One region of the Alkalihalobacterium sp. TH-98 genome, then DNA from elsewhere that is predicted to be linked to it. Evidence: predicted binding sites of a transcription regulator. Region 1 holds the regulator's gene; the other holds the start of a gene.
What was found. Region 1 encodes LexA, which represses DNA repair genes until DNA is damaged. Its sites were predicted from a motif close to CGAACATATGTTCG; they were not measured.
Positions count from the first base shown of each region.

Region 2: AC2VNP_RS16080 (YhjD family protein) is a predicted target of LexA. The motif match lies at 5,342-5,355, and genes of this name have one in related genera.

Region 1 is NZ_JBYCKM010000045.1:636,572-645,817, forward strand. It holds gene hflX (GTPase HflX) at 1-88, shown strand, start outside; gene AC2VNP_RS18770 (methionine gamma-lyase family protein) at 106-1,374, shown strand; gene AC2VNP_RS18775 (MerR family transcriptional regulator) at 1,609-2,004, shown strand; gene glnA (type I glutamate--ammonia ligase) at 2,047-3,396, shown strand; gene lexA (transcriptional repressor LexA) at 3,564-4,190, opposite strand; gene yneA (cell division suppressor protein YneA) at 4,343-4,636, shown strand; gene AC2VNP_RS18795 (YneB family resolvase-like protein) at 4,642-5,295, shown strand; gene AC2VNP_RS18800 (DUF896 domain-containing protein) at 5,357-5,596, shown strand; gene tkt (transketolase) at 5,738-7,735, shown strand; gene sirA (sporulation inhibitor of replication protein SirA) at 7,979-8,419, shown strand; gene AC2VNP_RS18815 (YneF family protein) at 8,540-8,755, shown strand; gene AC2VNP_RS18820 (ABC transporter transmembrane domain-containing protein) at 8,971-9,246, shown strand, end outside.
Region 2 is NZ_JBYCKM010000045.1:83,089-92,334, reverse strand. It holds gene AC2VNP_RS16110 (class I adenylate-forming enzyme family protein) at 1-1,402, shown strand, start outside; gene dcd (dCTP deaminase) at 1,624-2,154, opposite strand; gene AC2VNP_RS16100 (FAD/NAD(P)-binding protein) at 2,324-3,490, shown strand; gene AC2VNP_RS16095 (IDEAL domain-containing protein) at 3,587-3,883, opposite strand; gene pcp (pyroglutamyl-peptidase I) at 4,139-4,771, opposite strand; gene AC2VNP_RS16085 (hypothetical protein) at 4,942-5,253, shown strand; gene AC2VNP_RS16080 (YhjD family protein) at 5,377-5,733, shown strand; gene AC2VNP_RS16075 (universal stress protein) at 5,815-6,249, shown strand; gene AC2VNP_RS16070 (MgtC/SapB family protein) at 6,415-7,116, shown strand; gene mgtE (magnesium transporter) at 7,428-8,789, opposite strand; gene AC2VNP_RS16060 (MgtC/SapB family protein) at 8,948-9,246, opposite strand, start outside.

The DNA of each region.
Region 1 (9,246 bases):
GGATGAAGAAACAGAAACTTATGAATGTGAGGGATATGTTTATCCGAATCACTCACTTGCACATCAACTAAACCAATCAGAGCATTAAATAGCAGGGAGAATAGTATGTACGAACAGTTTTCATTTGGACAACAATTACAACCAATTGTAGAGAGAACAGAAAAGAAATTAAAAGAACAATTTCAAGAAATTGATCGAGTGACTGAAACAAACCAGCTTCGGGTTTTACAAGCCTTTCAAAAATTTCAGGTCGGTGATTTTCATTTTACACCTTCGACTGGCTATGGTTATGACGATACAGGGAGGGATACTTTAGAAGCGATCTATGCCCACGTATTTGGAGCTGAAGCTGGGTTAGTTCGACCGCAAATCATTTCAGGTACCCATGCGATCGCTACAGCATTATTCGGTGTACTGCGTCCTGGAGATGAATTGGTTTATATTACAGGTAAACCGTATGATACGTTAGAAGAAGTTGTAGGTATTCGAGGGAACGGAAACGGTTCTTTAAGAGACTTTCAAGTATCGTATAATGCGGTACCATTAACAGACGAGGGAACAGTAGATTTTACAGCTGTAGAACAAGCGATTACAAAAAAAACAAAAGTGATTGGGATTCAGCGTTCGAAAGGATATGATAACCGCCCTTCTTTCACTATTGATCAAATTGAACAAATGATTCGATTTGTAAAAGAAATAAAAAACAACGTTATTGTTTTTGTTGATAATTGTTACGGTGAATTTGTAGAATTGAAAGAACCATGCCATGTTGGCGCGGACTTAATGGCGGGTTCTCTTATTAAAAATCCAGGGGGCGGCATCGTAAAAACAGGCGGTTATTTAGTAGGGAAAAAAGAGTTAGTAGAGTTAGCATCCTATCGATTAGCAGCACCAGGTATTGGCGCGGAAGGTGGAGCCTCATTATACAGCTTGCTTGAAATGTACCAAGGGTTCTTTTTAGCTCCTCATACCGTGACTCAGGCGTTAAAGGGAGCCCACTTTACGGCTGCGTTCCTCGAAGAATTAGGAATGAATACACAGCCTGCATGGTACCAAAAAAGAACAGACCTTATACAATCCGTACAATTTGACGATCGTGAAAAGATGGTTGCATTCTGTCAGGCAATCCAACAGGCGTCACCGATTAATTCACATGTCGTTCCACATCCAAGTCCCATGCCAGGTTATGAGGATGATGTCATAATGGCGGCAGGAACTTTTATTCAAGGGGCAAGTATCGAGCTGTCAGCGGATGGTCCGTTGCGTCCGCCTTATGTTGCCTATGTACAAGGGGGATTAACCTATTCTCACGTGAAGATTGCAGTTGTGAAGGCTGTAAATCATCTATTGGAAAAGAAGTATTTGATACTATAAGGCTAAAGCACTCAAAGGAGTGCTTTTTTTTATGGAATTTAATTAAAGAAAAGATGTAATGGAGGTCATAGAAAAAAGATCTACATAGGGATAAACGAAAGAATGCTAAAAGTTAAAAAAGATCGAAAAAAGTAATAATTTGAAAAAAACCAATGTTAACTTTCCTCACATCTATTGACATGATAGCTTACATCTATTATTCTAATAATAAGTTCTAGAGAAGGAGGTTTGGTTATGAGCGATCAAATCCGTCGTAATATGCCACTGTTCCCAATTGGTATTGTAAAACAGTTAACAGAATTATCTGCAAGACAAATTCGTTATTACGAAGAACATGGGCTCATTCATCCAGTGAGAACAAATGGAAATCAACGTTTATTTTCATTTAATGATGTAGATAAGCTCTTAGAAATTAAGACATTAATTGAACAGGGTATTAATATATCAGGAATTAAGAGAATTCTTGAGTTAAATGAAAAAGCGGCTGAAATGGGGACATTAGCTCAAGGAGAACCAGCTGAAATCTCTGATAAGGAACTGCGTAAACATTTAAAGAATGAATTGATAATGGCCGGTCGAAACGGGAAGGCTTCTATTATACAGGGGCAGCTATCTCGCTTCTTCCACTAAAATCAATTCTTTTAATATATTCTTGAAAGGGGAATACATAATATGGCTAAGTTTACTAAAGAAGATATTCTAAAAGTTGCAAAAGAAGAAAATGTACGTTTTATTCGTTTACAGTTTACTGATTTAATGGGGATTATTAAAAACGTAGAAATTCCTGTCAATCAACTTCCAAAAGCGTTAAGCAACCAAATGATGTTTGATGGTTCATCAATTGAGGGATTTGTTCGTATTGAAGAGTCTGATATGTATTTATATCCAGATCTCGATACTTGGGTAATCTTCCCGTGGACTTCAGAAAAAGGTAAAGTAGCACGTCTAATTTGTGATGTTTACCAACCAGGAAAGCCAGGTGAAGAGCCGACTCCATTTGCTGGAGACCCGCGTGGTATCTTGAAGCGTGTATTAAAAGAAGCAGAAGAGCTAGGTTTTACATCGTTCAACATCGGACCTGAACCAGAGTTCTTCCTTTTCAAAAATGATGAAAAAGGTGAGCCGACTTTAGAATTAAATGATAAAGGTGGCTATTTCGATTTAGCTCCTACAGACTTAGGAGAGAACTGCCGCCGCGATATCGTACTTGAATTAGAAGAGATGGGCTTTGAAATTGAAGCATCCCACCATGAAGTAGCTCCAGGGCAGCATGAAATTGATTTCAAATATGCAGATGCAATTAAAGCGTGTGATGAGATCCAAACATTTAAGCTAGTTGTAAAAACAATTGCTCGTAAACATGGATTACATGCGACGTTTATGCCTAAACCATTATTTGGTGTAAACGGGTCAGGAATGCATTGTAACATGTCTCTATTCACTCCTGAAGGAAATGCTTTCTTCGACGAGACGACAGAATCTCAGTTAAGTGAAACAGCAATGCAATTCCTAGCTGGTATTTTAGACCATGCGGAAGGGTTTACAGCTATTACGAACCCGCTAGTAAACTCATATAAGCGTTTAGTTCCTGGTTACGAAGCACCAGTATATGTTGCATGGTCAATGCGTAATCGTAGTCCATTAATCCGTATTCCAAACTCTCGTGGTCTAAGTACTCGTGTAGAAGTTCGTTCTCCAGACCCTGCTGCGAACCCTTACTTAGCAATGGCTGTTATGCTGGCTGCTGGACTTGATGGAATCAAGCGTAAGCTTACTCCACCAAAAGCAACTGATCGTAACATCTACATCATGAGTAAAGAAGAGCGTGAGGAAGAAGGAATTAAAGATCTTCCAGCAACTTTAAAAGAAGCAATGGATAAATTATCTCAAGATGAAGTGTTAATTAAAGCTTTAGGCGAGCATGCGGTTGAGCACTTTATTGAAGCTAAAGAAATCGAGTGGGATATGTTCCGTACACAGGTTCACCCTTGGGAGCGCGAACAGTACCTTTCTTCATACTAAAATCTGTAACCCTTGGAGCTATATGCTTCGAGGGTTCTTTTTTTGATGGATAAGCTGCGGAAAAAGTATCCCACAAAAATTTTCCCGGTAATTTTGCCGACATAATAAAGAAAAAATTTCTTCGTACTGTACAGAAAGCATAAAAAATACCCCGGTTGGGGTACTTTTTAATGGATGGTTCGGAATACACCAATCACTTTTCCAAGAATTGTACAGTTGTTAAGAATAATCGGCTCCATTGTTGAATTTTCAGGTTGAAGACGTATATAGTCTTTTTCACGGAAAAAGCGCTTAACGGTTGCTTCATCTTCGTCGGTCATAGCAACTATAATGTCACCATTGTTTGCTGTTTGCTGTTGACGCACGATGACCATATCTCCATCGAAAATACCGGCTTCTATCATACTATCTCCATCAATGATAAGAACATAGACTGAATCGTTTGAGACTAGTCTTTCCGGTAAAGGAATATACTCTTCCACGTTTTCGATAGCTGTAATAGGTTGTCCAGCTGTAACTTTTCCGATTACTGGGACAAAAGCGGTTCTTGTATCTATTCCAGGTTCAGCATCAACTTGATCTTGATCAATAACTTCAATTGCTCTTGGTTTTGTAGGGTCACGGCGAATAAGTCCTTTTTTTTCAAGCCGAGAAAGGTGACCGTGTACAGTAGAACTTGATGCTAGCCCTACAGCTTCACCGATTTCTCGGACTGAAGGTGGATAACCTTTTTTTCGAACTTCGGTTTTGATATAGTCTAAGATTTCTTGTTGTCTTTTTGACACTTTTGTCATCACTGACACCTCATTTATCCAATTAATCTTAAATAAAGTATATCATGTCAAAAAAACGGATGCAAACATAAGTTCTAATTTATCATTGACACGAATAGGTGTTCTCCTCTACAATATTAGACAAGAACATACATTCTTATGAGGTGATTTTGATGAAACTAGTAAATTTAAGTCGACAAGAGATATCTCTAGTGATTATATTTGTACTTTCTATCTTATTTTTTGCATTTATGTCAGTGGCTGGCGCTGAAAAACAAGGGTTTGCAGAACCGATTGAAGTAGTTGTTAAAGAGGGAGATACATTATGGGGGTTTGCAACTAAATATGATCATCCATTTTCAATTGATGAGTTTATACAATGGGTGCTCCAAACGAATGAGATGCAAGAATCTAATTTAATTGCAGGTCAAACATTAGTTATTCCAGTAGATACAAACAGTAGGTGAATATATTGGTAAAGGCAGTTATTTATTGCAGGGTAAGTACGAAAAATGATGAGCAAACTTCATCTTTAAACAGACAAGCTGAAGAATTAATGGATTTAGCTAACCGCCTTCAGTTTGAAGTGATACAGGTTATAAAAGAGCGGATGAGCGGCTATGAAACAGATAGAGAAGGAATCATTGAAGTATTAGAATTACTTAAGAATGATGCAGATGTATTACTTATACAGGATGATACAAGGTTAGGGAGAGGTAATACAAAGACTGCACTTCTATATCAGATTAGAAAAATGAACAAAAAGATTTATACCCTTTCTAATTTAGGGAACGAACTAGAACCAACTGAAATGGACACGATACTAATGGATATCATTGGAATTGTGGAGGAATATCAACGGAAATCACATAACATGAAAATTAAAAGAGGTATGAAGAAAGCTATAAATAAAGGCTACCGCCCCCAAATGAACTTAACAAATCTTCAAATGGGCGGACGAAAGAGAAAAGAATTACCAATCGAAGAAATTATCAAATTAAGAGATAAAGGACTTACTTTTTCTGAGATTAGCAGTTTTTTAAATGGGATTGGTTACGATACCTCGAAGGCAACGGTAAATCGGCGATATTTAGAGCATATTGAAAAAGTCAACAAAGTTGAATGATATTAGTTGTTCGTGTACATTAATAGAAGGAATGGATGAGTCTTCTAGGAGGAATAAATTGATGTTATCAAAAGAGAAAATTGCACGAATAAATGAATTAGCCAATCGAGCTAAAACTACAGGATTAACTGCAAAAGAAGTGGAAGAACAGAAGAAATTAAGAGCAGAATATGTAAAAACATTTCGTGCATCGTTTAAAAAACAACTTCACTCTGTTAAAGTCGTTGATGAAAAGGGACAAGATGTTACTCCTGAAAAGTTAAAAGATGCCAAAAAAGGAAATAATGATATAAAACATTAATTGGATGATATTGTTTATTATCGTAAAAGCTAACTTTGATAGATAAAATTTACTTTGTTTCCTTGTTAAAATAAGAAAGAAAGTATATGATGAAAAACGTATAGACACTAGTTAGATATAATAGAAAGGGTGACAAAAGGGATGACTTCTCACGTTGAAAAATTAGCAGTAAATACGATCCGAACGTTATCGATCGATAGTATTGAAAAAGCAAATTCAGGACATCCAGGTATGCCAATGGGAGCGGCACCAATGGCATTTTCATTATGGACAAAATACATGGCGCACAACCCTAGCAATCCAGACTGGTTTAACCGTGACCGTTTTGTTCTTTCAGCAGGGCATGGTTCGATGTTACTTTATAGCCTCTTACACTTAACAGGTTATGATTTATCGATCGAAGAATTACAAAATTTTAGGCAGTGGGGAAGTAAGACACCAGGCCATCCAGAGTTTGGTCATACGCCAGGTGTTGAAGCAACTACAGGCCCTTTAGGACAAGGTGTCGCAATGGCAGTAGGTTTCGCAATGGCAGAACGACATTTAGCTAGTACATATAATAAGGATAATTTCCCAGTTGTTGACCACTATACGTATTCTATATGTGGTGATGGAGACTTAATGGAAGGTGTTTCTCAGGAGGCAGCTTCACTTGCAGGGCATCTTAAACTAGGTCGTCTCGTGATTATGTATGATTCAAATGATATTTCTTTAGATGGCGATTTAAATATGTCTTTTTCTGAAAATGTAGCACAACGTTACGAAGCATACGGGTGGCAAGTGATTCGTGTTGAAGACGGGAATGACCTTGACGAGATTGGAAAAGCCATTGAGTCTGCAAAAGCCGATGACCGTCCTACATTAATAGAAGTGAAGACGACGATTGGTTATGGATCACCAAATAAATCAGGTAAATCTGCATCACATGGTGCACCGCTAGGTTCAGATGAAGTTAAATTAACGAAGGAAACCTATGAGTGGACGTTTGAAAATGAGTTCCATATTCCTGAAGATGTTGCTGAATACTATGCGAATGTAAAAGAAGCTGGGGCTAAACAAGAAGCTGAGTGGAATGATATGTTCTCGAAATATAAAGAAGCGTATCCTGAGCTTGCTAAACAATTAGAAATGGCTATCAAAGGCGAGCTTCCACAAGGATGGGCTGATAATGCACCTGTTTATGAAGTAGGAAAAGGAGTGGCTACTCGTTCTGCTTCAGGTGACGCTATTAATGCATTTGCGGCTACAGTTCCACAATTAATTGGTGGTTCAGCAGACTTAGCTTCATCGAATAAGACAATGATGAAAAACACAGGTAATTTTAATCGTGAGGACTATAGTGGTCGTAACATTTGGTTTGGTGTTCGTGAGTTTGCGATGGGTGCAGCTGTAAATGGTATGGCTCTCCACGGCGGCGTTAAAGTATTCGGTGCAACGTTCTTCGTTTTCTCGGATTACTTACGTCCAGCAATTCGCCTGTCTGCACTAATGAAATTACCGGTAATCTATGTATTTACACATGACAGTATCGCGGTTGGTGAAGATGGTCCAACTCATGAGCCTGTGGAGCAACTAGCTTCATTACGTGCTATGCCTGATATTTCAATCATTCGTCCTGCCGACGGACATGAAACTGTCTCAGCATGGCGTTTGGCTCTAGAGAGTAAAGATCAGCCAACAATTCTCGTATTATCACGTCAAAACCTAACGACGCTTGAAACAACACAAGAACATTCTTATGAAGGTGTGAAAAAGGGTGCTTATGTCGTTTCAAAAGCGATCGGAAAAGCTAGTGCACTATTACTAGCAAGTGGATCTGAGGTTACATTAGCAGTAGAGGCTCAAAAAGTGTTAGAAAAAGAAGGCATCTATACATCTGTTGTAAGTATGCCAAGCTGGGATCGTTTTGAGCAGCAGTCTGCTGAATATAAAGAAAGTGTCATTCCGAATGAAGTTAAGGTTCGTTTAGGTATCGAAATGGGCTCTTCATTAGGTTGGAGTAAGTATGTAGGCGATCAAGGCGATGTGATTGCCATTGACCGTTTTGGTGCATCTGCACCAGGTGAGAAGATCATGGAAGAATACGGATTTACCGTTGAGAATGTCGTTGCTCGTGTTAAAGCAATGCTTCAAAAATAATATTATTTGCTACAAAAGGACTGACTGTTAAGTCGGTCCTTTTATGCGTACTCAGTCCTTTAAAATAACAACAACGAAACAAGCTCTTTTATTATATTAGGTTTTGGTGGTGGTAGATAAATTTTCGTCCACGCACAAGTATTTCTAAACAATCGACAAAATTAGAAGGTATGTTCTCCATTAAAGTGACAACAATTTTTCTTCGACTATATTATACTTGTCAAAAATGGTGGGGGGATTATAATGCGAAAATATGATATCTACCTAATTAATGAAGAGGTTGCTCAATATTATTTTGGACAAGAGTCTAAACTTTTTCACTTATTCTTAGATGAGACAAGAGCGTTAGATGATACTAAAGACATTATAAAAAAACAAATTGAATATATATCAAATCCGATATCTGTTATTGAACTACAACAAAAATTACTCCAATCCTTTAAACATCGTACGGATTATTTCTTTTTTGATCATGCCCATCGTATTCATTTGACTGAACCATATAGTAAAGCCCAGTTGTTTATCTTTCCGAATTATATACATATGGTCAGTGACGGATCGTTTGAAGCGGAAACGATGTTTTTTGAAGTGATGAGGAAAATAAGCCCCTCTTTTTTTGCGCTCGATGTTTCAACATACAGGTACGGATGGTTAAACCCAATTAAACAAGTTAAGCTCGTATAAAGATTTTTTCTTTAGACCTTTTCTTCACTGATGGGTTACGTTATAATAAGTAAGATTGTACTATTCATTCTATAATAATTTGATGAAAATGTTTTTCAACAAGAAGGAGGAAGCCGTTTTATGTGGATTAATATCCTAGTAGGTACATTGTGCCTAATTGGTGGAGTTGCGATTGGCTTTTTTATTGCCCGTAAAACAATGATGAATTATTTAAAGAAAAACCCACCAATTAATGAACAAATGTTACGTGTCATGATGATGCAGATGGGACAAAACCCGTCACAGAAGAAAATCAACCAGATGATGAAGGCGATGCAAAAGCAAACGTCTAAATAAATAAAGGACAAGCACCTCATTAGGAGGTGTTTTTTATTTGTAAAGGGCGTTTATAATGAGAAGACAAATCGTTAGAATTAGAATTCTTTTTCCAAATATAAGGATAGACCTATAGCCAGATACGTGACGATTTGCTAAAATTATTCTGTCGTTTCGATTTTCGAAAGATTTCTACTATTATTAAAAGCAATATAGAGATAGAAAAGAGGGAAATAATGAAGGTCTTTATTGATTTGTGGTGGTACTTTAAGAAAGAAAAGCGCCGATATGGATTTGGGATCCTAACTTTGATGGTCGTATCTTTCTTATCTCTATTACCTCCTTATATTGTAGGCGTTATCGTTGACCATATTGAACGAGGTACACTTACAAAAGATATATTATTGCAGTGGGCATTGATTTTACTAGGAATTGGGGTTGCCACTTATATTTTTAGATATATTTGGAGAATTATGATTTTCGGTGCCTCTATTCGTCTTGCTAGATTGTTG
Region 2 (9,246 bases), 550 kb from region 1:
AGGATTTCAAAAAGGTGACAAAGTCGCCGTATTGATGAAAAATCATTCTAGTTATATTGAAATCATTGGTGCACTTGCTAAAATTGGTGTCATCCTCGTTCCCATTAACTACCGCTTACTAAGTAAGGATATTGAATATATTCTAAACCATTCTGAATGCCGCGCTGTCATAACGACTGGTGAATATGAATCGATCGTTCGTAACGTTATCCCTTATACTCCGGCTCTAGATACACTTCTTGTCGTAGATGGTCAAGCCGATTATCCATTCTATCAATATGAGGCATTCCTTCAGTCTGGTTCTTCAGAAGAACCTAATGTACACATTGACGAAAACGACCCCTTTTATTACGGATATACATCTGGGACAACTGGAAAACCAAAAGCCGTTGTCATCTCACACCGTTCACGTGTTCTTACTGGAATAGTTGCTGCTTATGAGTACAAAATTGATGAGTCTGATATTCATATTGTTGCTGGACCAATCTATCATGCAGCCCCATGGATATTCTTACTGATGCAACTCATTGTTGGCGGTACGATCGTTATTCAAGAAACCTTCGATGCGGAAGAATTTCTACAATTAACGGAAAAGTATCAAGTAACTAATACCTTTATGGCTCCGACGATGTTTAATTTTATTCTTAACCTTCCTTCTGAAACAAAAGCTAGCTATAATCACAAGACTATGCGCGTACTCATTTCGGCTGGAGCACCATTACCTACACAAACAAAAAATGAAATACTAGAATATTTTAATGGTACTGACCTTCACGAATTCTATGGATCTACTGAAAGCGCAATAACGTTAAATATTAAGCCAAAAGACATTAAAGAAAAAGATGCTTGTGTTGGACAGCCGTTTCCACTAGTAGAATGCTTGCTATTAGATGAACAGAAAAATCCAGTTGCTACTGGCGAGGTTGGCGAACTTTATATTAAAGCTCCATATTTATTAGATGGATACTATCAAAATGAAGAAGCTAATCGCGGGTCTTTTTATGGTGAATTTTTTACGGTTGGCGATATGGCCCGTCAGGACGATGACGGCTATTATTATATTGTGGATCGAAAAAAAGATATGCTGATTAGTGGCGGTGTTAATATATATCCCCGTGAAATTGAGGAGTTTTTATATACACATGCAGGCATTTTAGAAGTTGCTGTCATCGGTGTCCCTGATCCGATTTGGGGTGAGTCCGTGAAGGCGATTGTCGTCCCTAAAGAAGGTGTCTCCTTAACAGCGGAAGAGATTATCACCTACTGTGAAGGCAGATTAGCTAGTTACAAGAAGCCGAAATCCGTAGACTTCGTTTCAGCTTTGCCACGAAATCCGTCTGGTAAAATACTAAAAAAAGAACTCCGTGCCCCTTACTGGCAAAGTCAAGGAAAGAGAGTCTAAGTTTGCATAAAACAAGTAACCGTTGAGTTGGGACGCCCCACTCTAGCTAGGAAAACAACAAAATACTGTACTTTAATCTAGTTCCTCTATTTTACTTGACTCATAGGAAGCTAAATTATGTGCAAGATACTAACTTATTATAGAGCCACATCCAGTGAACTCTGCGACAACTAGAAACGAAAACAGCAGGCCTGTCTTTGGCCCGCTGTTTTTGAATAGCGCTAATCGATATCTTTATATATTCGACTTCCTACAGCTTGACGTTGTCCTTGGTATTTTCCTTGATATGGGGTTTTGGCTTCTTGATCCATTAGTGCAAAAACAAGTTGACAAATTCGACGACCAGACTTCAATTTTATAGGAAGTCGATTGGCATTATATAGCTCTAAAGTAATTTCACCTTCAAATCCTGGGTCAACCCAGCCGGCATTTTGAATGAATAACCCCATCCTTCCAATGGAACTTCGCCCTTCTACAAATGCGGTTACATGATTTGGAAGCTTTATATATTCTTTCGTTGTTGCTAATAGAAATGAGTTTGGTGGAATGACAACTTCATCGCTTTCAAATTCAATATACTTCGCTTCTTTATCAAGTGATATTGATTCGATGGCATTTTCATCAATTTTTAAAAAGTGTGTTCCTAAACGAATGTCTACAGAAGCGGGTTGCACTTGTCCATCCACTAAAGGCTCTATTGAAAGCTCTCCTTTGTTTAACATTTCATTTATCGTCTTATCTGATAAGATCATCACTTTCTCCTCACTATTACTAAAATTATTTACCTTAAAACAAAACGTAATTGTTACGATTTATAGTGTACCATATTCTTGACCATCATAAAAGAATACATTGCATAATAAACAGTATTTTTGTATATTAAATAGTAATGATTACGATTATAGTTTTGGAGGTTACATCATGTTTGACTGGCTAATTATCGGTGGAGGTATTCAAGGTTGTACTGCAGCTGTTTATCTCTTAAAACAGAAGAAAGTTGCAATTGAAAACCTAGCCATAATTGATCCAAATGAAAAGCCATTATCGATGTGGCATCATTGTACATCAACTATTGAAATGCCTTATTTACGTTCCCCGTCGATCCATCATCTGGCCCCCGCTCATTTTGACCTCGAAAAGTTTTCGAAAACGTCAAGCGGAAAGCCGTTCGCTGCTTTCTATAAGCCATATGATCGACCTGGTATACAGCTTTTTAACACTCACTGTGATCATCTATTTAAAGAAACAAATCTTTATAATAGTTGGATTCAAGGCAGAGTCGTTCAATTAAAGAAAGACAGCCAGAATTGGCAAGTTGTTCTTAAAGACGGGCAACAGTTCGCAAGCAAAAATGTAATATTAGCCATTGGATTAAGCGAACATCCATTTTGGCCTGAGTGGGCGATTACAGCTAAGGAAAACGGTGCCTCTATTTCACATGTGTTTGACCGTGAACATCCGATACCAAAAACTATTAAATCCTTAATGATTGTCGGTGGCGGAATTACAGCTGCTCATGCTTCCATCAAATGGAGTCGTCATCTTCCAGGAAACGTGACTCAAATTTCAAGACATTCCCTTCGAGTTCACCAGTTTGACTCGGACCCAGGATGGCTCGGTCCCAAATTAATGAGAAGCTTCCAAGCCGTTTCAAGTTATGACAAGCGACGAGAAATGATACGTCAAGCTAGACATCGAGGTTCATTACCCCTTGACCTAAAAGCAAAAGTTAGTAAGCAAATTAAAAGTGGTGCACTCTCTTTTTTACGTGGTGAAGTTGAGGACCTGCAAATAAACGACTTCATGAATGAAGTTAAGTTACTGTCTGGTGATACAGTTAAAAGTGAACATATTCTTCTTGCAACTGGTTTTCATCAATCACCGCCTGGTATTGAATGGCTGAGTACAACGATTGAAGAACGTCAGCTCCGATGTGCCGCATGTGGATATCCGATATTATCTAATTCTTTACAATGGGATGAAGGGTTGTATGCCATGGGTGCTCTTTCTGAACTTGAAATTGGACCTGTCGCCAGAAATATTTCCGGCGCGCGCCGAGGAATTGAAAAGATACTACAGTCGATTTAACTTCATATTGACTCTTACTCTCTCAGTAGCTACCCCACCACAAGTAAATAATTAAAAAAACAAAAAAAGCAGAGTGCCCAAGACACTCTGCTATCATTAATCAACAAATTGAATATTTAGTTCATACCCTTTTTCAAACAACGTTTTCCCTGGACGATAACGATCCAACAACTCATTATAATGTGTTGATAATACGAAAAATCTTTTTTCATCCTTTTCCACTAACGCCTCATCAATTTGGTTACAAATTGCATTTTTCTGATACTCGTATATGGAATATTCAAGCATCGCTTGGGCATACAGGGAATTCAGAATTTCTTCTGAAGGCTTCTTCTTATTACGAATCGCGGCTAATTGTTTCATAAGCTTTTTATCAATGGCAAATTTGTTCATAGAAGTTACCCCCTTTTTGTTATTTTACATTAAATTTTCAAATAATTCAAACATTTTTAATGTCCAATTTTGACCAATTTTATCTAATCCTTATTTTCATTGGTATTACATTCTGTTTTCCCTAGTTTATTCACCCCTAAACCTATCTGATGATTAAAATAAGCCCATTTTACAGAAAAATAAAAGCACTCTATATATCCAATGCAACAGTGCATCAGTACTTTAATAGAGTGCGAAGAAAACGATTATATTCAGTTAGTTTGTTTGTGAATTGTCTCGTATCGCTTCAATCATTAGTGCTAAACCTCTTATTTGTTCACTCATCGACATACTTGGAACATTCGGGCGGTTAACGACCATGTCTGGAGTGGCAGGAAAGTGAACAAAACCAGCTTTTATCTGAATTTGTTTCTTATTCATATGATGTAAAATTCCATATAATGTATTATTACAAATATAAGTACCTGCTGTATTTGAAATTTGTGCTGGGATCCCTTCTTGAACTAATCGTTCTACCATTAGTCTGATGGGCAGCGTCGTAAACAATCCATCGGGACCATCCGTAATAATCGGGCGGTCTACCGGTTTATCTCCCTGATTATCTCCTTTATCGCCCTCCCCTGCAGTATCTTGGATATTAATTCCAATTCGTTCTGGAGTAATTGAAGCTCGTCCAAACGCAAGACCACAAGACAGAACAACATCAGGGTTAACTTCTTCAATTTTAGCTAAGAGTTGATCTACACATGTTCCATATACAACTGGTAAACCGATTATTTCTATTTCTACTCCCTCAACACCTAGTTCTTGAACTTCTTTTACCATCTCCAACGTAGGATTTACTTTAAACTCTCCAAATGGCTCAAAGCCTGATAATAAAACTTTCATTATTAAATTACGCCTCCCTCATAGCTGTATACTTTCATTTTAAAGGTCAAACCGTCAAGTGGCAATTTTCTTAAGCATTTGAACATAAATTAGTTTGATTACCAAATTGTTTTTCTTTCATTATTCATGTCTTCTGTCTATAATGAAAAAGGTTATAAGGAGTGATCATCATGAACCCGCCAAAAGGTTTATTAGACAGCATTAACAAATTTGAAGACCTCATCAAACAAGCTCCTGACACTCGAGCATCTGTACCAGATTTTTTAAAATTTATTCGTTATTTTTTACGTACAAAAGATCCCAAACATTCATTACCAACAATCGAAATAATGTCACTATTAAAACATCACAAACCTATTGTATTCGGATACTTGCGGAAACAAGGGAGTATGGATGCTAATTTAAGAATGATTACTCAATTACAAATGGATGTTTACCGAGCTGAACAGCGTCTGCAGGATTTAAAAAATAAATTACATTAAAAAACCGAGGGATCAATTTTGCATCCTCGGTTTTTTGTATCCAGAAATTAATAGTTGTAAAGGAACATTCGTTTGCATATAATGTATACAAACAAATGTTCTTAGAATGGAGTTTGATAGCTTATGATGATTACTACAGAAGAACAAAAAGCGATACATCATTATGTGCTATTAACAATTGCACGAAAAGCGTTAGAAAAAGATTTAGAGCGACTCAAAGCATTACCATTGAAGCTCCAACCTTCATACCTAACACTTACAACGACTGTACTTGATCAACTCAGTAAAGAATTAGGAGTGATTAAGCGTTATATGAAGCAAAATGAATTACGGGTTCATCCGGGAAAAAATGATGGAACCTTTTCACATTACAACTATTTTTGTCGGGGATATGAAGGGCAAAACCATTATTTAAATGTCAACTTAAAAAATCAAGTAACAGAATACATTACAAACTGCTTTGCAAACGGAGTGAAGTAAATTGTTCACAAATGCGAGCTTGAAAATTATTTAATTATGATAAACTTAAATCATCATAATGTTGGAAAAGGGGTTTCTAACGTGGACAAAAACATAATTATTGTACCTGTAGACGGCTCTGCATTTGCACTTGAAGCTGTTCATTACGCTGTAAAAACAGCAAAAGCATTTAATTCTAATCTACTATTATTAAATGTCCAACCCAAGTATAACGAAGCCACAGCTCTTTTGCTTTCAGAAAAAGAGCTGATTAATATTCAAGAAGGTGAAGCGAACCGAATTTTTCAGAAAGTCGAACCTATTCTTAAGGATGAAAATATCTTGTACGAAACCAAAATTCGAGTCGGACTGCCCTCGATTGAAATTACCAGTGAAGCAAAAGAACAACAGGCAGAAGCCATTATAATGGGAACCCGTGGTATGGGACCTGTTGTTGGGCAAGCCTTAGGAAGTGTTAGTTATAGCGTTTCTCATTTAACCCCTTGCCCATTAATACTTGTCCCTACGAAAGTTTAATTAATATTTAGAACGAGCGAACAGTATAAATTCGCTCGTTCTTTTTTTGTGCAAATTTAGTGAGGATCAGGAATGATTAATGAGACTTTTTTTAGTGGAAAGTCATATATTTTTTCATATTTTATATTATTTATATAATAGTTAGTTTTTAAAAGATTAGGGGAGGTGAAGAGGATATTACTCACTGAATTTAATTTTGAGATACTTATTAAGTTAAGTTTTGCTGCTATAGCTGGATTAGTTATTGGTTTGGAACGAGAACTAAAAGGTAAACCGTTAGGCTTAAAGACATGTCTAATTGTCTCTGTAATATCTTGTTTACTTACCGTAGTATCTTTTGAATCTGCGTTCTTATATTCTAAGGAATATTCACGCCCTATGGACCCCGGTCGTATTCCTTCTTATATAATTAGTGGGATCGGTTTTTTGGGTGCTGGTGTCATACTGCGCCGAAGTAATGAAGCCATTTCAGGACTAACTACAGCTGCATTAGTCCTTGCCTCAGCAGCGTTAGGGATAACGATTGGGGCAGGGTTTTATTTCGAAGCTCTTACTGGCGTATTTTTTATTATTTTAGGCATGAAAGTAATTCCTTATTTCTTTAATAAGCTCGGTCCGAAAAAGCTAAATGAAAAAGAAATCAAAGTAAAGCTGTACATCAAAGAAACAACAGATTTAACAACACTGCTAAAGGAAATTAAAGCAAAAAGTTTTGGAATAAAGCAAGTAAAGATAAAAGAAGAAGCAGACGATCTAATTATCACTTGTATTGTAACTGCCCATAAAAAATTTTATACGACAGATATATACTATGCGATCAAATCGTTAAATGGGGTAATTAAAGTAGATGCTGAGAGTTTACAATAAGGCTGAAGGAAAATCTCCCATTTCACTCAACATCATTTGGCGCTGTTAACCAGTTGGGCAGATATTCAATTTTGTGTATTTAGCCATGCTGGTGGTTGATGCAAATAGATTTAGGTAATCCCGTTGCAATACACTGGATTAGTGCGCTGTTAAGCAAAAATCTAGGAGACTTCGTTAACCAATACACCGGGTTTGTGCACTCTTGAGGAGATATATAGGAAAATCATAGCCAATACCCTTTGCTACGATCTTCCTTCGGATAAAGCTACAAAAAGAGATGGTGCGTCGCACCACCTCTTTCTTTTTCCTAATTACAAATATTGAAGCATCAAACTTGCGATTGAGAAATAGATGAACAACCCAACAATATCATTGATAGTTGTAATAAATGGACCTGAAGCAACAGCTGGATCTACTTTAAAACGATGAACGATCCAAGGAATAGTCGTTCCTGTTATCGTTGAAATAACGATCGTACAAAACAATGAAATGCCTACAATTATTCCAAAATACATTCCACTAATATCAAAAAGTAAGGCGATAAAAAATGCAATGATACCACATGTAAAGCCCATCAACAGACCTGTTACTGCTTCTCTTTTAAGCAATTTACGAAAAACATTATGTTGTTCTAAACTCCCAAGTGCAATACTTCTAACGACAACTGCTAAAGATTGAGTTCCTGTATTTCCTCCCATATCTGCTATTAGAGGAATAAATATCGCTAAAATGGCCATCTCAGCGAGGGTACTTTCAAATTGACCGATAATACTTGCTGTACCAATACCAAGGATCATTAAGATGATTAACCAAGGTAAACGGCGTTTGGCAGCGACTAGAGGACTTACTTCAATATCCACCGAACCCCTCGTAGCCATTAAATCCTCAATATCTTCTGTTGTTTCTTCTTCAACTATATCCATTACATCATCTACGGTTACAATTCCTAAAATGACATCTTTTTCTGTAACGACAGGTACCGCAATTAAATCATAGTCTTTAATAATTTCAGCAACATGTTCTTGATCCGTAGTAGGTACAACAGAAATAAATTGCTTTTTCATGATATCTGCTACAGCTTGTTCCGGTTCAGCTAGGATCATTTCTCTTAAAGAAAGAACTCCTTTTAAGACCCTCTTCTCATCAGTGACGTAAATGTAATAAATCGTTTCCGCATCTTTTGCTTCGGTTCTTAACCTTTGCATAACATTTTCAGCTGTTTCCACTTCTAATGCGGTAATAAATTCTGTTGTCATTAAAGAACCTGCAGTATCATCATGATAAGACAATAACCTTTTAATGTTATCGGCATCGTTTTTATTCATCCGATCAAGGAAGTAATTGGCTATATGTTCAGGTATTTCGCTTAAGAAATCCGTTACATCATCTGCTGATAATTCCTCCAACAAAGTAGGAACCCGATGTTCATCAAACTCTGAAATGACAATTTTTTGTTGTTTCACAGGCAACCCAACAAAAATATTTGAAAACTCTTTTATAGATAAATAGTCGTAGACTACGTGCCGTTTTATCTCACTAAATTCTTGAAAAATTTCAATTTGATCGGTTGGATGCAGCGACAGAAAATCTCTTCGGAATTCTTCTTTCTTTTCTTGTTTTAAATATAAGTGCAAATAAAACGTATACTCTTCGCGGTTTTTTAAATTAAGCATCACCAGATAGGTACCTCCCCTCACAGAGGCTTATTTTTTACACATTAAGAAATGATAAATTGGAAGCAAAGAACGTATATTCGACGTTGTAAACAATTAAGTATAAGTGCAACTACGCCTTGTCTTCGCTTAAAGGCTCGCCAATCTGCGAGTTTTCTTTACAAATGTTCCACATCGACAGTTAACACATGATCGATTTTTTTAAATAAATAGTAAATTTCAGTCGTGTATTGCTTTTCTGGCGCTGAAATCGTTAAATCAATTTGTTGATTTCCATTTTCTAAGTCTCTAATTTTAATATTTCGGATATCAATTTCATATTTTTTTTGTTGCTTTAAGCTATCTCCTTTTCGTTCAATCGCTTGTAGGAGCTCTGTCATTTTCATGTTTGGTTCCATCACAATTTTAACAGCGACATCGCGTTTGCTCAATGTGCTTGGTCCTAACCGCTTAACAA